One region of the Enterobacter sp. K510 genome, then DNA from elsewhere that is predicted to be linked to it. Evidence: predicted binding sites of a transcription regulator. Region 1 holds the regulator's gene; each other region holds the start of a gene.
What was found. Region 1 encodes Fur, which represses iron uptake genes when iron is present. Its sites were predicted from a motif close to ATAATAATGAGAACNACTATCAA; they were not measured.
Positions count from the first base shown of each region.

Region 1 (7,628 bases):
CATATTCGTCAGAGAGCAGCAGTTCACGCATGGCGCGGACTTTATCTTTTACCGGGTTGGAGACGACATCAGGGGCAGGGCTGACAGCGGCAGCCGGCGCGGCTTTGGTCACAGGGGCCGCAGACTGCGCGGCGGCTGAAAACTTCAGCATGCGCCTTAAAATGTCGGATGCACTCTCGCCAATGTGTTTCGTGTGGCTGGCAATGTAGGTATAGAGTTCATCATCAACTTCGATCGTTTTCATCTTAATCCAGTGAGGTCACTTTTCTGAATACAAGTCATTGAGATTATAGGGGCAAATCTCAACAGCGGATAGCGGCCAGGCTTTTCTGACGCAAAAGTCAGATAAAGATGATCCCTTGCAGCCGGGCGGCAGAATGGTCAACATGATACCCTAACCTGAGAGAGCGAAAAAAAGAACTTTGCCATGAAATTGAATGCCCGCGCGCAAACTGCACAACAATCGCACAACAATTCTCCCATCGTCCTTGTTCACGGCCTGTTTGGCAGCCTGGATAACCTCGGGATCTTAGCCCGCGATCTGATTAGCGACCACGACGTGGTACAGGTGGATATGCGCAACCACGGTCTTTCCCCGCGTTCGCCGGAGATGACCTACCCGGCGATGGCGCAGGATCTGCTGGATACCCTTGACGAATCAGGGATCGAAAAAGCCACCTTTATTGGTCACTCCATGGGCGGTAAAGCGGTGATGGCGCTGACCGCGCTGGCCCCCGAACGCATCGACAGGCTGGTGGCGATTGATATTGCCCCGGTGGATTACCAGGTGCGCCGCCACGACGAGATTTTTACCGCTATCAATGCGGTGACACAGGCGCAGGTGAGTACCCGCCAGCAGGCCGCCGCCGTGATGCGCGAACATCTGGATGAAGAAGGCGTGATCCAGTTTCTGCTTAAATCCTGGGCCGACGGCGGGTGGCGCTTTAACGTGCCGGTACTCTGGGACCAGTATGAGAACATCATCGGCTGGACAACCGTCCCTGCCTTCGATAAACCAGCCCTGTTTATTCGCGGCGGCAATTCCTCTTACGTGACCGATGCGTACCGTAATGCGCTGCTGGCGCAATTCCCGCAGGCGCGGGCGCATGTGGTCGCCGGTGCCGGGCACTGGGTGCATGCGGAAAAACCCGATGCCGTACTGCGGGCGATCCGTCGCTATCTTGCTGATAATGCCAGTTGATTAAAAACCCGGCGACCGAGCGCCGCGACGCGCCCGGTCGTTGGCGTGCCCCTCTCCCTGATGTATGATGGCGCGCTAATTGCGCAGGGCCTCCACCAGGCAGCTTGTTTTTCCCCCGACGTCACTCAAAATCATGGCTAAAGAACAAACGGACCGCACGACACTCGATCTGTTCGCGAATGATCGTCGCCCAGGACGACCGAAAACGAATCCGCATTCGCGTGACGAACAGTTGCGCATTAATAAGCGGAATCAGCTGAAACGCGATAAGGTTCGTGGACTCAAACGCGTCGAGCTAAAACTGAACGCGGACGCCGTCGAAGCCTTAAATGAACTGGCCGAGGATCGTGACATCAGCCGTAGCGAGCTGATTGAGGAGCTTTTAATGGCCCAGCTCGCGCTGCTGCGCGGCCAGGGGATAGTCTGAAAATCCCGCTAAATATCACTTTCATGTAGCACAGAGTGCAGTCTGAGGCGTTTGCAGTTTCCGCGTCCTTCTCTGTTCTGCTATGATTGCCCTTATCCGTGGGCATTGCGCCACCACCATATCATTAAGTTTCAAGAGGTTATTTTACTCATGGCAATCACAGGCATTTTTTTCGGCAGCGACACGGGTAATACCGAAAATATCGCGAAAATGATCCAAAAGCAGCTTGGTAAAGATGTTGCGGACGTGCATGACATCGCCAAAAGCAGCAAAGAAGATCTCGAAGGTTACGATATTCTGCTGCTGGGCATCCCGACCTGGTACTATGGTGAAGCGCAGTGCGACTGGGACGATTTCTTCCCGACGCTGGAAGAGGTCGATTTTAACGGCAAATTAGTCGCCCTGTTCGGCTGTGGCGACCAGGAAGACTACGCGGAATATTTCTGCGATGCGCTGGGCACCATCCGCGACATCATTGAGCCGCGCGGCGCGACTATCGTCGGTCACTGGCCGACCGCGGGCTACCATTTCGAAGCCTCCAAAGGTCTGGCGGACGACGACCACTTCGTCGGTCTGGCCATTGATGAAGACCGCCAGCCGGAACTGACCGCTGAGCGCGTGGAAAAATGGGTGAAGCAGATTTCTGAAGAACTTCATTTAGATGAGATCATCAACGCCTGATTTTTGTGCGGCGTAACCTGTTGGCTGCGCCGCATTAATAGATATAACCAATCAAAATAATTGCTACAATTTTTTAACTTTCGCACGCATACCTGTACAATATCCCCTGATTGAACGTGATTGCTTACGGGTTTGTTAGTGACACCACGTTTTATACGCATACTTTGCTTGAGGACTTGCAGTTTTCATTTAGGCATGGCAGTTCTATAATGAGACGCATTAACTCAACGTCATTCTCATTAACTTCCATTTTGGAAGTGAATCGTTTAGCTACAGGACAGATTCCGCATGACTGACAATAACACCGCACTAAAGAAGGCTGGCCTGAAAGTCACGCTTCCTCGGTTAAAGATCCTTGAGGTACTCCAGGGACCTGACAACCACCATGTCAGTGCGGAAGATTTATACAAACGACTGATCGACATGGGCGAAGAGATTGGCCTGGCGACGGTCTACCGCGTGCTTAACCAGTTCGATGACGCCGGTATTGTGACCCGTCATAATTTCGAAGGCGGTAAATCTGTTTTTGAACTGACGCAGCAGCATCACCACGATCACCTGATCTGCCTCGACTGCGGCAAAGTGATTGAATTCAGCGATGATTCTATTGAATTACGTCAGCGTGAAATCGCCGCTCAGCACGGGATCCGCCTGACCAACCACAGCCTTTACCTCTACGGCCACTGCGCTGAAGGCGATTGCCGCGAAAACGACACCGCACACGATATTCGCAAATAACGTTGCTGCACATTGCCCGACGGCGCAAGCTTGCCGGGCCTGCGTTATATTGTAGGCCGGGTAAGCGTCAGCGCCACCCGGCAACCCCGCCAGAATTAAATCTCAATCACCGCACGGCCACGGATCTGCCCGTTCAGCAGTTTTTCCGCCACGTCAATGGCATCGCTCAGCGGATAAGTGGCACTCAGTTTTTCCAGCGCCGCAGGCGTTAAATACTGACAGGCTTTCTCCCAGATCGCCGGACGTTTTTCGCTGCTCACCATCACGCTGTCGATACCGCGCAGCGTAACGCCGCGCAGAATGAAAGGCGCCACTGTCGCCGGGAGATCCATACCCTGCGCCATGCCGCACGCCGCGACTATGCCGTCATAACGGACACTGGCGCAGACGTTGCTCAGCGTATGGCTGCCGACGGTATCGATCGCCGCCGCCCAGCGCTCTTTCTGTAACGGTTTACCCGGCGCGCTCAGCTCATCACGGTTGATAATGTCGCTGGCCCCCAGCTGTTCGCGCATCCATCCGGCTTCCTGCGGACGGCCGGTCGACGCCACCACCTGATAGCCCATGGCAGAAAGAATGATCACCGCGCAGCTGCCCACGCCGCCGCCCGCGCCGGTCACCAGCACCGGGCCGTCTTCAGGCTTCACGCCGTGATCCAGCACCGCCTGCACGCACAGCATGGCGGTAAAGCCCGCCGTACCGATAGCCATCACCTGTTTTGCATCCGCGCCGGACGGCATTTTCGTCAGCCATTCGCTTTTGACCCGCGCCTTGCCTGCCAGTCCGCCCCAGTGACGTTCGCCCACGCCCCAGCCGGTCAGCAGCACGCGGTCGCCCACGGCAAACGCCGCGCTGTCGCTGGCGGTTACGGTCCCGGCGAAATCAATACCCGGCACCATAGGGAACTGGCGCACAATCGGGCCGCGACCGGTAATAGCCAGCGCATCTTTATAGTTAATGGAGGAGTATTCCACCGCGACGGTGACGTCACCTTCCGGCAACGCCTGCTCGTCCAGCTCCACCAGGGATGCCGAATACTGTCCTTCCGCTTTATCAATCTGAATGGCTTTAAACATGATGACCTCATTACATTAATCAAACTTGCCAGTCGCGACGGCCTTTGCGGGCCGATCGTCTACAATTACCAGCGACGTTAATACCCCCAGGCGCTGACGGCAAGCTTTATCAATCCGTTAGCTTAGAAATTAATTAATTATTAATTTATGAGTTAAGACTATTCTTAGATTGATGGGGTGATAATCATCCGATACATTTACCCTCCCTGCGGCTAAGTGGAAGCTTACGTTGTGAAAAATAAATTAATACTCACCAATTTATTAACAAATCACTATGCAGATCATTGTTAATAACTGGAAAGTTGAGCCGTCGTTAAACGGTCTGGTACACCGGGAAACGGGGGAGATCCGCCGCCTTGGTGAATTCCATTTTATTATGCTCGAAACGCTGGTTAATCATGCCGGGGAGGTGGTGTCGCGTGATTTTCTGATGAGCGAAGTATGGAAAAACCGCGTCGTCGGAAATAACAGCCTGCTGACCGCTGTCTATGCTCTGCGGGTAGCGCTGGGGGACGACGGCCGGGTACAGGAGATCATCAAAACCATCCCGAAAAAAGGCTATCTGCTGAATAAAGACTTTGTCGTCCTGCTGCCGGATGAGCCGCTCTCTGCGTCCCAGCCCCTGACTCAGCCCGATCCTGAACCGGTTGCCGACGTGACGGATGCCCCGCCCGCCAGCGCGCCTGCGCCGCGCAATAAACACCGCCTGATTGTCCTGGCGGCGCTGTTGCTGCTGCTTGGCTGCGGGCTTATCTGGCTGATTTACCCCGGGGGTCAGAATTCTGCGCCGCTTGCCACTTCCCGTCTGTCGATTAAAGAAGAGCTGTCGCCGCAAAATGACAAAATTAAATTATTTCGACTGCACCGCACGGGGGTGAATACATCAGGCGCGGTATTGTCGTCGCATATTGCGGAGTCGCTGGAAGGCATCAATATGCTGCTTACGGCGCATAAGGCAACGCTGACGATTTATTATTACGGGGCGGTACAAAAAATGTCGGTGATCCTGCTGGTGCAAAATCAGTGCGGTAAAGAATATCAGTTGTTAATGGAAATTCGCAGCTGGCAACAGGATGTTAAAAAACTGGGTCAATTAATTCACAAGGAAACGGAGCGCACGCTTAATGAAATGCCTGCCTGTTCGTAATGTTATCGCGGGTCTGCTGCTCGCCGGTATCGCCGGTAGCCTTCAGGCCGCGCCCGTTATTGCCCGCACCCAGGTCGGGATTTACGATCTGGCAACGGCTGAACACGCGGTTTATAACCTGACCACCGCCCCCGCGGAGCGGGGAGCGCGCCTGGTCCTGACCCGGCCAGGGGATGAGGCTTTTGCCCTGCAGATGCAGCTGATCGCCTGTACCGCCCCCGGCGGCGAGCAGAGCGGCGAATCGTTTTTACGTCTGCAGAATGCTCATGTCACCGGCACGGACGCCACGCTGTTCCCGGTGCTGGGCTTTATCAATGATAACGATCTGCAAAGTGTGAGCGTGCCGCTGGGCGACGCTCGCCAGCTGCTGTTTAATCAGGACAGCGCCACCATGTTGATCACCGAAAAAGGCCTGCTGCAACCTGACGGGCAGCCCTGCCCGAAACGTTAATCCAGCAGGCTGCGCACCGTCAGCTTCGACAGATTCGCCTGGCCATTAATCGCCTGCGCCAGCACCTCATAATTATGGCTGGCCGCATCCAGGGTTCCCGCCAGCCGCGCGGAGGCCTCCACCGCACTCTGCGACTGCGCAAAACGCGACATATCGTCAATACGCTGGCGGACTTTCTCCTGCTGGAGCGCCAGCTGCTGACGCTGTGCGCTTACCTGACTGAGCGTCTCCTGCACCACGCGCTGCGCCTGCTGTCCGCTGGCGAGCGCGGCGGCAAGGGTTTCCGTCTGCGCCGGATGCGCCGCCACCGCAATGGCGATTTTCTGCCCCGCCCCTTCCCGCTGCACGGCGAAGCTGTTTTGCAGCTGCGCCCAGTGCTGCTCACTGGCAGTAAAGCCCTCCTGTCCTTTCAGGGGCTGCACGCCGACGCGGCGTAATGCGGTGCTGATTTTCGTCGCCCGCTGCCCGGCATCGCCGTCGCCGTTAATATTTAGCCCGGACAGCAGGGTTTTCCGCCCGTGCTGTACGCTGAACAGCAGTTTCTGCGGGCCATCCGCCGCCAGCGCCTGGCTCAGCTGCGGCGCATGAAAGCGCACCTGCGCCTGCCCCTGTAGCACCGGTTGCAGTTCCCGGTCCACCGCGCCGCCGGTCAGCGCCAGACGACCGTCGAGCAGCGACTGCACGGTCGCGGGATCCCGCTGCCCGCCGTGGCGATAATCCACCAGCGCGCGCTCCAGTTGCCCCAGCCAGTGATCCGCCTGCTGTAACGTGGTGAGCTGATCGTTAAGCTGTACGCTGTAGCGCTGCGGACGGGTGGCGATGAGCGGCGACGCCGGGTAGTCGCCAGACGGCGCTTTATCGCTGACGGGCGCGGTGCGCACGACGTCCGGCTGACGAACGGCAGACGTCAGTCCGCCGGTACGGGTATGCGTTGAAGTTTGTAAACCAACCTGCATGATGATCCTGGGCGTGGAATTCGTTAAATAACGCTAAAAAGGTTCAGCTCACTCACTTTCGAGTAAGTCTTCATGGTAGCTTCCATGGCCATTTCCAGTCCGGTAAAGGTGATGCTGGCCGGGCCGTAATCCAGATCGCCAAGCTGACCAATCAAATCGGCATTGGCATCGGAAATGCCGGTCTGGGCGTCGCTCAGCATACTCATGGTGTTCTGCCGCTCGCCGAGGCTGGCGATGGCGGTGTTCAGCGAGTCAGCGCTTTCATCAATCACGTTGATGGCGTGGGATATATCATCCTGCATCGCCACGGGATCGACCGTGGGATCCTGCATCTCCTTCGCGAGGTCATCAAGGGTGTTGAAAAGCGCCAGCCCCTGACCAAAAATCTCCCCCACCGAGACGTTAGTGTCCATCACCACGCCGTTCGAGACGGTGGCGGTGCGGTGATTCATATTGCCGTGATAGACGTATTCATCCCCTTCCCCGTCGCCATCGGTATCGTCATACGTGATAGGCGGGGTGTCGTTCACCGTGCCGCCAAAAATATAGTGACCGTCTTCATCCTGATAGTTGAGCGCCGCCACCATGGATTCGGTCAGCGACTGGATCTCCTGGCCGTAACCCGCCAGGGATTCGGCGGTATTGGTGCCGTTGGCCGCTTCCAGCAAATCATCGCGGATCGCCAGCAGGCTGTTGTTGACGCCGTCCAGCACGCTCTCCTGCTGGCTCATACTGGCTGAGACGCTGTTGATATTGCTCTGATACTGTTCGATGGCCGCCTGCTGGCGATCGAGCTGGGTGATACGCGCGGCGGCGATGGGATCGTCTGACGGCAATATAATGCGTTGCCCGGTGGCCATCTGCGTCACCACATGCTCCAGCTGCGCCGACAGGTTAGTGAAGCGGGTGGTCATGGTGCTGTAGGATTGTTGAGTGCTTACGCGCATAGTC
Region 1 covers NZ_JBNRLQ010000011.1:8,826-16,453, reverse strand. Annotated here, with positions in the region: gene seqA (replication initiation negative regulator SeqA) at 1-244, opposite strand, end outside; gene ybfF (esterase) at 428-1,201, shown strand; gene ybfE (LexA regulated protein) at 1,335-1,628, shown strand; gene fldA (flavodoxin FldA) at 1,779-2,309, shown strand; gene fur (ferric iron uptake transcriptional regulator) at 2,598-3,047, shown strand; gene acuI (acrylyl-CoA reductase (NADPH)) at 3,143-4,123, opposite strand; gene ACQUTD_RS17985 (winged helix-turn-helix domain-containing protein) at 4,398-5,270, shown strand; gene ACQUTD_RS17980 (hypothetical protein) at 5,248-5,721, shown strand; gene ACQUTD_RS17975 (flagellar hook-associated protein) at 5,718-6,677, opposite strand; gene flgL (flagellar hook-associated protein FlgL) at 6,701-7,624, opposite strand.

Region 2 (7,628 bases), on a different contig from region 1:
CATAAGATTGATTCATAGAGACTCCTGCCAGAACACAGGAACCAGTATAACGGATGAAAAAAGCCTCATTGTGATGAAAAGACACATCGAAGGGTGTGAAATTGCGGATTTAAGGGATCCCGGGGCGAATTTCGGGCAAAAAAAACCCCCACATCATGTGGGGGAAGACAGGGATGGTGTCTATGGCAAGGAAAACAGGGTGTTACTGGTTACTACCGGTACTGCTGCTACTCGATAACTTCAACGATGAACTTTGCTGCATTTGCGCGACGTCGCGCAGTTGTTTCATTCGCTGATCGTGTTTCTTATGTAAAACCGCTTGCTGCTCCGGCGTTAGCAGGTGGTACATCTGGTTGCGAACCCTGGCCATTTCGACCTGGCGAACAACCTGTTCTTGTGACATTTTTTCTGCCTGAGCGCGCACAGCGCTTTCATCAAATTTTTGTGCGGTGACAAGGTTGTGCATTGTCTCCACGTCGCTCACGTTGACAGGGGGTTGGTCGTGCCGTGCCCGCTGCATGAGATCGCGTAACTGCTGTCGCTGATGTTCGGTTAAACTAATACCGTCAAACATGTGGCTCTGGCTGCTACGCTGAGTAAGTCCATCTGCTGGATGCCAGTTATCGCCTGTTACGTCTCCAGTTGCCTGGCTGACTGCACTGAATGCCAGGCTTGAGGCCATGACGGCAGCGGTAACATTGCGCATCACTTACTCCCAAAATCTTTTGTTTCGCGATTCAACGAGAGCCAGTGTACGGTTCAGGCTGAAAACTAGCGTCAGGGGGTGTAAAACAACGTAAAGTCATGGATTAGCGCGCCTTGATGACGTAATTTCTGCCTCGGAGGTATTTAAACAATGAATAAAATCCTGTTAGTTGATGATGACCGAGAGCTTACATCCCTGTTAAAGGAACTGCTCGACATGGAAGGCTTTGACGTGTTGGTTGCCCATGATGGGGAACAAGCGCTCGACCTCCTTGACGACAGTATCGATTTACTTTTGCTCGACGTGATGATGCCGAAGAAAAACGGTATTGATACACTTAAAGAGCTTCGCCAGACACACCAGACGCCCGTTATTATGTTGACTGCACGCGGCAGCGAACTGGATCGCGTACTCGGCCTTGAGCTGGGCGCGGACGATTATCTGCCTAAACCCTTCAACGACCGTGAGCTGGTTGCGCGCATCCGCGCCATCCTGCGCCGTTCACACTGGAGCGAGCAGCAGCAAAACAGCGATAACGGTTCCCCTACTTTAGAAGTCGACGCCTTAAGCCTCAATCCAGGCCGTCAGGAAGCCAGCTTTGATGGACAGTCGCTGGAACTTACCGGCACCGAATTCACGCTGCTTTATCTGCTGGCGCAGCATCTGGGCCAGGTCGTTTCCCGTGAACATCTGAGCCAGGAAGTGCTGGGTAAGCGCTTAACGCCGTTTGATCGCGCCATCGATATGCACATTTCCAACCTGCGCCGTAAATTGCCGGAACGCAAAGACGGACATCCGTGGTTTAAAACCCTGCGTGGTCGCGGCTATCTGATGGTTTCTGCTTCATGATTGGAAGTTTGACTGCGCGCATCTTTGCCATTTTCTGGTTAACGCTGGCACTGGTGCTGATGCTGGTACTGATGGTGCCGAAGCTGGACTCCCGTCAGATGACGGAGTTGCTCGACAGCGAACAGCGCCAGGGCGTGATGATCGAACAGCATGTCGAAGCGGAACTGGCCAATGATCCGCCGAACGACCTGATGTGGTGGCGCAGATTATTCCGCGCGATCGACAAATGGGCGCCGCCGGGTCAACGCCTGCTGCTGGTGACCAGCGAAGGGCGCGTGATTGGCGCAGAACGCAGCGAAATGCAGATCATTCGTAACTTCATCGGGCAGGCGGATAACTCCGACCATCCGCAGAAGAAAAAGTACGGTCGGGTAGAGCTGGTAGGGCCATTTTCCATCAGGGATGGGGAAGATAATTACCAGCTCTATCTCATTCGTCCGGCCAGCAGCTCGCAGTCAGACTTTATCAACCTGCTTTTTGACCGCCCGTTATTACTGCTGATTGTCACCATGCTGGTCAGTTCGCCATTGCTGTTATGGCTGGCGTGGAGTCTCGCCAAACCGGCGCGTAAGCTGAAAAATGCTGCCGATGAAGTGGCGCAGGGTAACCTGCGTCAGCATCCGGAACTGGAAGCGGGGCCGCAGGAATTCCTCGCCGCCGGGGCCAGCTTTAACCAGATGGTGACGGCCCTAGAACGCATGATGACCTCGCAGCAACGCCTGCTTTCTGATATTTCGCATGAACTGCGCACCCCGCTGACGCGTCTGCAACTGGGCACCGCCCTGCTGCGCCGTCGCAGTGGTGAAAGCAAAGAGCTGGAGCGCATCGAAACCGAAGCGCAGCGGCTCGACAGCATGATCAACGACCTGCTGGTAATGTCGCGTAATCAGCAGAAAAACGCGCTGGTCAGCGAAACCATGAAAGCGAATCAGCTGTGGAGCGAGGTACTGGACAACGCCGCCTTTGAAGCCGAACAAATGGGCAAGACGTTGACGGTGACCTTCCCGCCAGGGCCATGGCCGTTGTACGGCAACCCGAACGCGCTGGAAAGCGCGCTGGAAAACATCGTGCGTAATGCGCTGCGTTATTCACACACGCAGATTGAAGTGGGATTTGCGGTGGATAAAGACGGCATCACCATTCACGTGGATGATGACGGTCCGGGCGTCAGCCCGGCAGATCGCGAGCAGATTTTCCGGCCGTTCTACCGTACCGACGAGGCCCGCGATCGCGAGTCCGGCGGCACAGGGCTGGGGCTGGCGATTGTCGAAACCGCCATCCAGCAGCACCGCGGCTGGGTGAAAGCCGACGACAGCCCGTTAGGCGGCCTGCGCCTGACCCTCTGGCTGCCGTTGTATAGCAAGCGCGCCTGATGTAGCGCCCTCTCCTTCACCGGGAGAGGGCAACGCCGGTTACCCGCGCAACCGCCGCGAACTGTCTTCGATTTTGCCGCTAATCCGCCGTTTCTGCATGGTTCTTGCCCAGCTCACCGACAGCCCTGCCGCTGATAGCAGGCGATGATACTGCTCATCGTCGAACGGCGTATGCCAGGCAATGACACCCGCCTCATGGACGCTGATCTCGCTGCAACGGGATACCAGCTCCAGCGGCGCATCGCTGAACACCTTCCCGCCCGCCACGATGCGGTACAGCCAGCCGGTGTGACCGCGATCCTGCATCAGCGTCGCCATATTGGGAATGCCGAAGTGGAAATTGAGCTTAAAGCACGGCGAGCGCGGCTGCGTCACCTGGATCAGCGCCTCGCCCCAGCGGAAAATATCGCCGATATACACGTTCTTCTCCGTCAGCCCGACGGTCGACAGATTCTCGCCAAAGGCCGGGGCGACAAAGAGCGCCGCCTGGTCCGGGAAATCCCGCGCCCATTGGGCGTAATGTTCCCGCGGATAGTGGCATAACGCACGGTCGGGTCCGCCGTGGATCTTTTTCTCCGCCTGCTGGTCATCTTTCAGGCCGCGTTCCGTAAGCGTCAGTTCGCCATCCACCTGCACTTTCGCAATGGCGCTCGGGCGGCTGCCCGGATAATCGCGCACCTTGCCGGAAAATACCTCCATCGGATATTGCATATCGTCTCCCTTTGTCATAATTCCACTGCGCTTCAGGCTGGCCGGAAACGCCGCCAAATACAATATTTTTGCGGCGTCAGCGCGCAAAAAAAGTACACCACTGGCGTGAAATGCCGCAAGCCGTGCTATCACTTAGCTAACTTCTGAAACGCCATTTCACATTCAAGGAGTCAACGACATGTCCAGTGATGCACGCTTTACGGGCGTCTGGTGCCCGTCCATTACGCCAATGGAAACCGACGGCAAGATAGATTTTAACGGCCTGCGCCAGCATCTCGCCCGCCTGACCGACGCCAGAATCGACGTCATTCTGCTGATGGGCAGCATCGGCGAATTCGCTTCCTTTACGCTGGAAGAGCGGCTGTCGCTGATCCGCGAAGCGCGGGCCATGTCGTCGCTGCCGATGGTGGCGAACGTCTCCTCCACCTGCGTGAGCGATATACTGCGTATGGCGCAGGCATCCTTTGACGCGGGCTACGACGCGGTGATGATCCTGCCGCCCTACTACTACGGACAGACATCTGCGCAGCTGCTCAGCTACTACCGCGCCCTCGGTCAACAGCTGACCGGCAAATGGTTCGCCTATAATTTTCCGGCGCGTACCGGCTGTGATCTGACGCCGGAGCTTATCGCCACGCTGGCGGCTGAATTCCCCCACTTTGCCGGGATTAAAGACACCGTGGATTGCCAGTCGCACACCCGCAATATGATCCTCGCCACTCAGGCGGTACGGGATGATTTCACCGTACTCTCCGGCTACGACGAGTATTTTATTCCCAATAAGCTGGCGGGCGGCGCCGGGGTGATTTCCGGGCTGAATAACATTGTGCCGGAGCTGTTCGTCCGTGCGCGTGAGGCCTTCGCCCGGGGCGATCTGCAAACTTTACAGCAGGTTCAGCAGGAGATTGGCAAACTGTCGGCGATTTACGCCATCGGCGATGATTTTGTCATCACCATTAAAACCGTGGTGGCGCGCAAATTTGGTTATTGCGGCACGACATCACGTAACGCGGGCGGCACGCTGAACGACGCGCAGACGCGTGCCATCGACGAGGTTTTCGGGCTGTAACGGGTAAAAAAAAGCCCCTGTCGGCTTACCGACAGGGGCTGGACAGATTCACCAGAAGGTGATCAGGACTTATTTTTTAGCCGCGAAACGTGCCGCTGCTTCGTCCCAGTTAACCACTTCCCAGAACGCCTTGATGTAATCCGGGCGTTTGTTCTGATATTTCAGGTAGTAAGCGTGTTCCCACACGTCCAGACCCAGGATCGGGAAGCCGGATGCGCCAGAAATTGCTTCACCCATCAGCGGGCTGTCCTGGTTTGCAGTAGAGACTACAGCCAGTTTGTCGCCTTTCAGTACCAGCCACGCCCAGCCGGAGCCGAAACGGGTGGCAGCCGCTTTCTCGAACTCTTCTTTGAATTTCTCAACAGAGCCGAAATCACGTTCGATAGCCGCTTTCAGATCGCCCTGCAGGGTGGTACCGGTTTTCAGGCCTTTCCAGAACAGGCTGTGGTTAGCGTGACCGCCCGCGTTGTTACGCAGTACGGTTTTTTTGTCTGCCGGCAACTGATCCAGTTTGGTGATCAGCTCTTCAACCGGCAGGTTAGCGAATTCAGGCAGACTTTCCAGCGCTGCGTTAGCGTTGTTTACGTAGGTCTGGTGGTGTTTGGTGTGATGGATTTCCATCGTCTGCTTATCGAAATGCGGTTCTAAAGCGTCGTATGCGTATGGCAGGGATGGCAGTGTATAACTCATATTCATCTCCATTATTGTCGGGCGGCTGAAGTGTTAACGCCGCGTAAGCAGTTGGTTCATTATAGTTAATTAACTGGTATTGAAAATGTTTATCAATGCCGTAGTTTCTGTGTGGTTATAACTTTTCGTTATGACACTGTCAATTTTGGCGCTAAGCGTTGCCGCCACTGGCTTGGCGTCGCGCCCGTTTCACGGGTAAACACCACCGAGAAATAGTTGCTGTCTTCGAAGCCGCAGCACATGGCGATTTCGCCGATTAACAGTTCCGTATGTTGCAGCAAATACTGCGCGTGGCAGATGCGCAGCTGGCGCAGATAGTTGTTGATGGTCATGCCGGTCTGGGTGCGGAACTGCTGGCGCAGCGCGCGTTCGCTGCACTGGTTTTGCTCGCAGAACACCTCCAGCGCAAAGGCCCGGTTCAGGCTGCCTGCCAGCGCCGTGATGAGCCTGTCGAGCAGCGCCTCGCTGGCGGTAGCCGACAGGTTATCCGTGGCGTAGCGATGCCGTTTAAGCGTCAGGATCAGCTGCGCGAACAGCGCCTCCGCCAGCGGGTTCGCCAGCTCGTCCGTTCTGGCGCTCTCCTGCTCCAGCTGGGTAATCACCTGCCGCGCCTGCGTCATGCCGGTACTGCCAAGCCTCCAGTGGGGCGACGGCTCCCGGCCCTGTAGCCCCGGAATATGCGCCGCCCAGTCCAGCGCCAGCGTCAGGCGTTCCGGGCAGTAGATGATATTTTGCAGCACCAGGTCGTTAACCGAGGCGTAAGAATGGCGGTCTTCGGCGCGAATATAGAACAGATCGCCGCGGGTGATGCGGTAAGGCCGGTCATTCAGAATGTGCAGCCCGTTGCCGCGCCACACCAGCACCAGTTCATTAAACTCGTGGGAATGTTCCGCAAAGACGTTTTGCGGGTAGCGATCCGCCACCGCCACCGCCTGTCCGGTACGGGCAAAAAAATCGGCTTTGCGAAGAATTAACTGGCCTGCCACAGGGTCACCTCAACAGCGATTAACCTTTCATTATTAGCTGTTTTCTGGCGAAAATACGGTGACAGGTCTCTCGTTACGCACAGCTACTGCAATAAGGTGTCGCGTCCCTGGCGGATATCGCGCGGCGACCAGTCGAATTCCCGGCGAAAAAGCGTCGAAAAGTGGTTACTGTCGCCAAAACCGCAGCGAAAGGCGATGTCAGTGACGCTATGGTCGCTGTGGCGCAACAGATGACGCGCTTTGATCAGCCGCAGACGGTTCAGATAACGTTGCGGCGTCATGCCGGTGTACTGCTTAAGCTGCCGGTGCAGGGTACGCAGCGACAGCGAGAACTGATCCGCCAGCGACTCCCAGCACACGTCTTCCGCAAAATGATCTTCCAGCCATGACATCAACTGATTCAGGCGCGCATCGTTATTCGCCGCCCCTTCCATCTGGCTGCTGCGACGCAACAGCACCAGCAACTGCATAAAGAGGATCTCACGGTTCGCCAGCGCCGCCGTATCCTTGCCCTCATCCGCCGTTTCCATCTGCCCGACAATCTGGCGGATCTGTTGCAATACGCCCTGATTCACGCGCCAGTGAGACGGATAGTGCCCGTCCTGCTCCTGCGGCAGCAGCTGGTTTAAACCGGATAAGAACTGGAACGCGTCCGGGGAGCGGTACAGCACATTGGTCAGACAGAGATTATCGGTGTGCTCATAGAGATGCCGGTCATGATCGCGTACAAAGCACACGGTACCGCCGCTGATGGTGTAGGGCTGACCATTGAAGACGTGAATACCGGTGCCGTGCTCGACGATCACAATCTCATGAAAATCATGATGATGTTCCGGGAATGCCGCCTGGGGCAGCCGGGGTTCAATAGCAACAGGCGTATAACCTGATGGAAAAAAGTCCACGCTGTGTAATACGGTCATAGCAACCCCTGTCGATGAGAAACGTTCTCAATATAGTAATTAACGCCCTCTGTTCTCACCTTGAATTTTTGACAGCAAAGCGCGCAAAGCCTGTCGATTTTTCAAGAAACTGTCGGAAAGTTCAGGAAATGCGGCGGCGGTCACAGCGCCTGAAAAACCGCTGATCAGCGGAAACTGTGAACTCTCTCACGTTCATCTTTGGTTTCTTGCCAGCGGCGGTTTGGGCCTGTCACTGGCAAGAAGGTGATCCTGCTGGCCCTTTTTTAGACTGGCGGCAATGACTCACCAGAGGATCGCTCCATGACTTTTCGCCATTGCGTCGCA
Region 2 covers NZ_JBNRLQ010000012.1:47,024-54,651, forward strand. Annotated here, with positions in the region: gene fieF (CDF family cation-efflux transporter FieF) at 1-16, opposite strand, end outside; gene cpxP (cell-envelope stress modulator CpxP) at 203-706, opposite strand; gene cpxR (envelope stress response regulator transcription factor CpxR) at 857-1,555, shown strand; gene cpxA (envelope stress sensor histidine kinase CpxA) at 1,552-2,928, shown strand; gene yiiM (6-hydroxyaminopurine reductase) at 2,968-3,639, opposite strand; gene ACQUTD_RS18895 (dihydrodipicolinate synthase family protein) at 3,818-4,708, shown strand; gene sodA (superoxide dismutase [Mn]) at 4,778-5,398, opposite strand; gene rhaR (HTH-type transcriptional activator RhaR) at 5,527-6,384, opposite strand; gene rhaS (HTH-type transcriptional activator RhaS) at 6,468-7,304, opposite strand; gene rhaB (rhamnulokinase) at 7,605-7,628, shown strand, end outside.
Region 2: sodA (superoxide dismutase [Mn]) is a predicted target of Fur. The motif match lies at 5,472-5,494, and genes of this name have one in related genera.

Region 3 (7,628 bases), on a different contig from region 1:
ATCGCCCGGATCCGGAAACGCCGCTGAAAGAGACCATGCGCGCGCTGGATCACATCGTGCGCCAGGGCAAGGCGCTGTACGTGGGCCTGTCGAACTACCCGGCGGATATGGCGCGGCAGGCAATTGATATTCTTAACGATCTCGGCACACCCTGCCTGATCCATCAGCCAAAATATTCGATGTTTGAGCGCTGGGTGGAAGATGAATTGCTGGATGTGCTGGCGGAGAAAGGCGTCGGCAGCATTGCTTTCTCGCCGCTGGCGGGTGGACAGCTGACCGACCGCTATTTACAGGGCATTCCTGCGGATTCCCGCGCTGCCAGCGGTAGCCGTTTCCTCAACCCCGATCAGCTTACCGAGGAAAAACTGCACAAGGTACGTCAGTTAAACGATCTGGCGCAGCAACGCGGCCAGAAGCTGTCGCAGATGGCACTGGCCTGGGTGCTGCGTGACGATAAAGTAACGTCCGTGCTGATTGGCGCAAGTAAAGTGGCGCAGATCGACGATGCGGTCGGCATGCTGGCAAATCGCCACTTCAGCGCGGATGAATGTACCGCCATCGACCAGATACTGAACAGCCCGGAATAACAGCACTTTTAGCAAATAATGCTGCCCTTCATGATTTAAGAGTTAAACCAATGCACCGGGGCTTTACAGCCCCGTAATATTGCATTAACAGGCCGTTTCGGCCCCGATCGTGAAGGAGATAAGTATGTTCAGGTCACTGATACTGGCAGCTGTTTTAATGGCTTCTGCCCCGCTGGTGGCAAATGCCGGCGAAATCACCCTGCTGCCCTCAATAAAATTACAAATTGGCGATCGTGATAATTACGGTAACTACTGGGACGGCGGCCACTGGCGCGACCGTGATTACTGGCATAATCACTATCAATGGCGTGAAAACCGCTGGCGTCCACACGATCGCGGCTATCACCGCGGCTGGGACAAACGTAAAGCCTACGAGCGCGGTTATCGTGAAGGCTGGCGCGATCGCGATGACCACGGTGGACGCGGTCGTCACGGGCATGGTCATGGCCATCATCATTAATACAAAAAAAGCCCGGCATTGCCGGGCTTTTTAATCACGAATTAAAGACCTATTACTGTTCCCACCAGCAGCCACATATTCAGCACCACCACCAGCAACACGATCAGCCAGCCGATGCGTTTCACCAGCGTCGTATTGACCAGCTCGCCCATCAGTTTGCTGTCGCTGGTAAAGACCAGCAGCGGCACCAGCGCCAGCGCAATACCGAAGCTTAACAACACCTGGCTCATCACCAGAATGCGCGTCGGATCCAGCCCCATCAAAATCACAATAAACGACGGCAGCATAGTCACGGTACGGCGCACCCATAACGGAATATGGAAGCGGATAAAGCCCTGCATCACTACCTGTCCCGCCAGCGTGCCGACGACGGTGGATGACAGCCCTGCCGCCACAAGGCTAAGGCCAAAAATGGTGGCCGCCGCGTGGCTCAGAAGCGGCTCCAGCGTCAGATAGGCTTCATCGAGATCGGCCACGCCGGTGTGGCCGCTGAAATGGAACGCTGCCGCCGCGGTCGCCATCATCGCCAGATTAACAAAACCGGCGATGGTCATGGCGATCGCCACATCCCATTTGGTGGCCGAATAGCGCTCTTTGCGCGATCCGCCATGCAGATGCTGCGTCAACGAGGAGTGCAAATAGATCACGTGCGGCATAATGGTCGCGCCCAGCACGCCCGCCGCGAGAAACACAGCCTCGGTAGTCGGCAGACTGGGGATCAGCATCCCTTTACCTAACGCCGCCAGTTTTGGTTGCGAGAAAAACAGCTCGACGATATAGGCCGCCGCCACAAACAGCAGCAGGCCGCCGATCACTTTTTCCAGCGGTTTTTGGCCGCGTTTTTGCAGCATCAGGATCAGGAAAGTGGCGATGCCCGTCAGCACCGCGCCCTGCAGCAGCGATACGCCGAGCAGTAATTTAAAGCCGATGGCCGCGCCGATAAATTCCGCCAGATCCGTCGCCATGGCGATGATCTCCGCCTGCACCCAGTAAAACCACACCAGCGGGCGCGGATAATGGTCGCGGATTTGTTCGGCCAAGTTTTTACCGGTGGCAATGCCCAGTTTGGCAGACAGGATCTGAATGAGCATCGCCATCAGGTTCGCCCAGACCACTACCCACAGCAGCTGGTAGCCAAAACTGGCTCCCGCCTGAATATTGGTGGCAAAGTTGCCTGGATCGATATAACCGATAGCGGCAACGAACGCAGGTCCCATTAATGCGAACCTAAGCTTGCGCGCCGCACGACCACTGTTACTCTCAACGCGACTGTCGTTCATTTATGCCCCTGATATAGCCTTTGCTATGTTTCATGCTAACAAAGTGAGAATGATTATCAAGATCACCTGATTTGGTTAAACTGATTGTTCTGATAGCCCGGAGCGATAGCCGGAAGGAATTTTGCAGGTGGAAAGGCGCTCTTAACATTTGCCTCATCAATTTGTTAAAAGCTTAGCAGCAATATTAGCCTTTTCTCATCTTTACGTAACATAACAGAAATGTATGTTTGATCACTATTTTTGAGATTCGTCACAGGTAGTTACTATAGTGTGTTTTTGATCTCGTTTTCTTTACGCTTGTTGCATAGAATGTGCACGGAAATTAAACCTGCCTCATATTTGGAGCAAATATGTCCCGCGTTCTTCACTTTGTTCTGGCGCTTGCCGTTGTGGCCTTGCTTGCCTTGTTGTTAAGCAGCGACCGCAAAAAAATTCGCATTCGCTTTGTTATTCAACTTCTTGTTATTGAAGTTTTACTGGCCTGGTTCTTCCTGAACTCCGATGTCGGTCTGGGCTTTGTAAGAGGCTTCTCCGAAATGTTTGAAAAACTGCTCGGATTCGCCAATGAAGGGACAAACTTCGTCTTCGGCAAAATGAATGATGAAGGCCTGGCATTCTTCTTCCTGAAAGTGCTGTGCCCTATCGTCTTCATTTCTGCGCTGATCGGTATCCTGCAACACATTCGTGTGCTGCCGATTGTGATCCGTGCCATTGGTACCGTGCTGTCAAAAGTGAACGGTATGGGCAAACTGGAATCCTTTAACGCCGTCAGCTCGCTGATTCTGGGGCAGTCAGAAAACTTCATCGCCTACAAAGACATCCTCGGCAATATGTCCCGTAACCGCATGTACACCATGGCGGCCACGGCGATGTCTACCGTGTCCATGTCCATCGTGGGCGCGTATATGACCATGCTGCAGCCGAAATACGTTGTCGCCGCGCTGGTTCTGAACATGTTCAGCACCTTTATCGTGCTGTCGCTTATCAACCCGTACCGTGTTGATGAGAGCGAAGAGAATCTGCAAATGGCCAACCTGCACGAAGGCCAGAGCTTCTTTGAAATGCTGGGTGAGTACATTCTGGCGGGCTTCAAAGTGGCGATTATCGTGGCGGCGATGCTGATTGGTTTTATCGCGCTGATCTCTGCGCTGAACGCCCTGTTTGCGACCGTGTTTGGTATCTCTTTCCAGGGTATTCTGGGCTACATCTTCTACCCGGTCGCCTGGGTGATGGGTGTGCCGTCTCATGAAGCCCTGCAGGTGGGCAGTATTATGGCCACCAAGCTGGTATCTAACGAATTCGTGGCGATGATGGATCTGCAAAAAATTGCCGGCACCCTCTCCCCGCGCGCAGAAGGCATTCTGTCTGTGTTCCTCGTTTCCTTCGCAAACTTCTCGTCCATCGGTATCATTGCCGGTGCGATTAAAGGTCTGAATGAAGAACAGGGTAACGTAGTCTCTCGCTTTGGCCTGAAACTGGTCTACGGCTCGACGCTGGTGAGCATCCTGTCTGCATCAATCGCCGCGCTGGTACTGTAATTCTGCGGTGTTAATAAAAACCGGGCTTGTCCCGGTTTTTTTATTTAGTCGCCTAAAGGCTGCGGTTTACCCAGTAAATATCCCTGCAAATATTCCACGCCCAGCTCCAGAAGCAGCTCACGCTGCGCCTGCGTTTCCACAAATTCTGCCACCACCGTCAGCGATTTCGCTTTCGCCAGCGTGCAAATCGCCTGCACGATCATCGCATCTAACGGGTCACGCTCGATGTCTTTTACGAAGGTGCCGTCAATTTTAATAATATCCGCATGCAGACGTTTTAAGCGCTCAAAATTGGCATAGCCGGTTCCAAAATCATCAATGGCGATTTTAAAGCCGAAATCACGCAGTTGCTGAATGTTATGCAAAGTGGCTTCGGCATGGGAAAAGGCCTGCTCTTCGGTGATCTCGATAATCACGCACTGCGGCGACACGCCGTAACGCGTAAAGAGCGCGATAAGTTCTGTCGCCGACGCCTTTTGCATCAGCGTCATGGGCATCAGGTTGACGGAAAAACGCGCCTCGTCGCAGGGGGCCGGATGCGCTTGCAGCCAGCGTAACAGGGTTTCGACCACCAGCATGTCAAAGCGCGGACTGAGATTAAAACGGCTGATCACCGGGATAAAACGATCCGGGGTAACGATTTCGCCGTCGCATTGCAGACGGGTTAAAATCTCGTGGTAGCCGCTGCCATCCGCCCTCCGGACCGGCTGGGCGTAGAGCACCAGTCCCCCCTCTTCCAGCGCGCGCTTCACGCTGTTCAACATCAGCACCTGCCCGGTAGTCTGGTCGGTGACTCTGTCGATACTTTGCGTCAGCGCCAGTACGCGCTGTGTCGTGCTGGCCTGACCGGAAAGCCAGCTAAGCTGTCCCAGCGTATGGTGCAGGTTTTCGCCCGCGCCTTCGATAACGCCCCAGGACGCGCCAAATTCAATCTCAATCGGCGTGTTGTGCCAGAAGATTTTCCGGCTGTTGAGATAATCCACCATATGCTGCAAACGCGCTTCTGGCTCCTGCCCGTCCAGCACCAGTAATAACTCGCTTCCCGGCAGGCGGAACAGCTTCTCATGCGCCAGCATCAGCGGTTGCAGGTCGCGGGCAATGCTGCGCTTACAGTGCACGCGCATCATCATGCCGTAGTGACGGCTTAAAAATTCCAGGTTTTGCAAATGCAGACAGCACACGACCACGTGGGGATGCTGTTCCAGATGCTGCTCCAGGGCGCGCAGATTGGGCAGGCCGGTCAGCGGATCGGTAAGCGCCTGGGATTTCCATACCCGCCTGAGCCACTCGCTACGGTGATAAATATGCGCCGTATAGAGAATACAGATTGTCACCGCGATGAGCACCGACAGCACAAAAGCCAGCGAATAGTCTGTGCCGACGCCATGCAGAAAATTGCGATTGTAGGCCACCAGGAACCACGCGGCGATCCCCCAGCTTAACGCGATCAGCGGCGGCGTGAATTCCCGCACGGCGACCATAAACAGGATGAATACGATTGGCACCAGGTAACCGGCGATATATTTCGCTTCGATGGGACTACAAAGAACGATCAGAATAAAACTTAAAGCCAACAACCAGCTAACAGTAAAAATACGTTTACGCAAAGAAAAAATCGGAATAATACTGCGACGCCAGAAAGTACGGGCATAGTGCGGGTTCACCAGCATGCGTAGCGGATAATAAAACAAGGGGGTGAAAATTAGCACGGCGCAGATAAGACTTTGCAAATCAATAATATTATAAATAACCGACGTGGGATCCGAGAAGTTGGAAAGGGAAACCGGATAATCGAACCATTCATTCGCTAAATACATTGAGAGTTTAATACCGGCGGGCGCGAAAAATCCTAACCAGAATATCCGGACGCCCATGTATTTATCAGGAAAGGCGTAACGCCAGCGGCTGCCCAGCCGCCAGCGCACCAGGGCGCAGGCCAGCAGTACCGGCGCGATCTGGCAAAAGAGCAGTAACACGGCCTCACGTAAGGAGAGATCCATCAGCCAGTAATTTATTAACGCGAAGGCCACGACGATCGGCAATATACTGCGTCGCCCAAAGAGCAGAATAATGGACAGCATCGCGCTCAAGGGTAACCAGGCCAGAAAAGCATCCCCCGCCTGGACCAGCGCTGTTGGTGAAAGAATTCGGGAAGTTGTAACGGCCGCGAGACAAATAATGAATGCAAGTATAAATAGTGTTGCGTGTTTATAAATATTAATTTTCATTATGTTTACTGATTTAATCTCACCAACCGCGTTAATCCGAGCCGGAATAATAAGTTCATTCTCAATATCAGGCAAGCTAAGCGCGGGATATTAGCGCGGCAATACAATAAACAGAGGTTCGCAGGAATTATCCAGGATAAACAGAAGAAAACTGACATAACAGGAAGCGGTATTTGCAACAGACATAAAAAAACCCCCGCCACAGGCGAGGGTTCAAATTTTGGTGGAGCTAAGCGGGATCGAACCGCTGACCTCTTGCATGCCATGCAAGCGCTCTCCCAGCTGAGCTATAGCCCCACAATGTTGTTTACGCACCAAATCTGTTGGGATCAGAATTTGGTGGAGCTAAGCGGGATCGAACCGCTGACCTCTTGCATGCCATGCAAGCGCTCTCCCAGCTGAGCTATAGCCCCAATGCGTAAAGCGTGTCGTGTTGACGGGCGGCATAATATGAATTCCGCCGCGAGGTGTCAACGGCAAAATCAGAAAGCGCCGCTCAATCGCTGAAAAAGCAGTCAAATGAATGACATTGCGAGCCTGCTCGCAGACGTTAGTTAAACCCGTCACACTTTCCTGTTAAAGGGTGCTATAAGATGAACCACTAACCCCCACATCTCGTCAGGAAATTGCATGATCAAGGAACGGATGACGCCGGATGAGCTCGCCAGGCTCACGGGATACAGTCGCCAGACCATCAATAAATGGGTGCGTAAAGAAGGCTGGGTTACCTCGCCAAAACCAGGCGTTCAGGGTGGAAAAGCCCGTCTGGTGCATATCAATGAGCAGGTGCGCGAATTTATACGCAATGCGCGCCGCGCGATCGATGACAGTACCGGTGACGAGGCATACGGCCTTGAGCCCTCGCTGGAAGCGCTTTTAATGACGCTGGCGAAGGAAATGACCCCGGCAGAACAAAAACAGCTGACTTCCTTGCTGCTACGCGAGGGCATCAGCGGCTTATTACAACGGCTCGGTCTGCGCGACCAGAACTAACATGATGAAAATACCTGATAGATTAACCACTGAAGAGCTGGCTGATTATGTTGGCATGACAAAACAGACGGTGAATCGCTGGATCCGCAGATACGGCTGGCACACCGAAAAGATCCCCGGCGTAAAAGGTGGACGAGGAAGGCAAATCCTTATCGATAATAAGGTGCGGGCTTTTATTATGAAGCTGCCAAAATTTCGTCATCTTGCAGCTGGTCGTTTACTGGCTGAAGCCCCTGCCCCTTATGGCAATATATCGCCAGCACTGCGTCAGATCGTCAGCGTTTTACAAACAATGACGTCTTCCGAAGAAACGCAACTGGATCGTCTGTTGAAGAGGGAAGGATTGCAGTACATGCTGAGCCGCCTCGACATCCATGACAGGGACGCCGCAGGAAAATAAAAAAACGGCAGGATAAACCTGCCGTTCGTTTTTATGCTGACCTGAAAGAATTACTGCTGGCTTTCGCGTGCGGCAATATATTCCAGCGCTTTATTGATGCGCTCAACGCTGCGGGTTTTACCGATGGCATGCACGGTAACGT
Region 3 covers NZ_JBNRLQ010000003.1:158,071-165,698, forward strand. Annotated here, with positions in the region: gene mgrA (L-glyceraldehyde 3-phosphate reductase) at 1-587, shown strand, start outside; gene ypeC (DUF2502 domain-containing protein YpeC) at 712-1,047, shown strand; gene ACQUTD_RS06190 (Nramp family divalent metal transporter) at 1,089-2,327, opposite strand; gene ACQUTD_RS06195 (NupC/NupG family nucleoside CNT transporter) at 2,678-3,865, shown strand; gene ACQUTD_RS06200 (EAL domain-containing protein) at 3,910-6,093, opposite strand; tRNA gene ACQUTD_RS06205 (tRNA-Ala) at 6,315-6,390, opposite strand; tRNA gene ACQUTD_RS06210 (tRNA-Ala) at 6,431-6,506, opposite strand; gene ACQUTD_RS06215 (YfeC-like transcriptional regulator) at 6,724-7,086, shown strand; gene ACQUTD_RS06220 (YfeC-like transcriptional regulator) at 7,088-7,486, shown strand; gene gltX (glutamate--tRNA ligase) at 7,537-7,628, opposite strand, start outside.
Region 3: ACQUTD_RS06190 (Nramp family divalent metal transporter) is a predicted target of Fur. The motif match lies at 2,365-2,387, and genes of this name have one in related genera.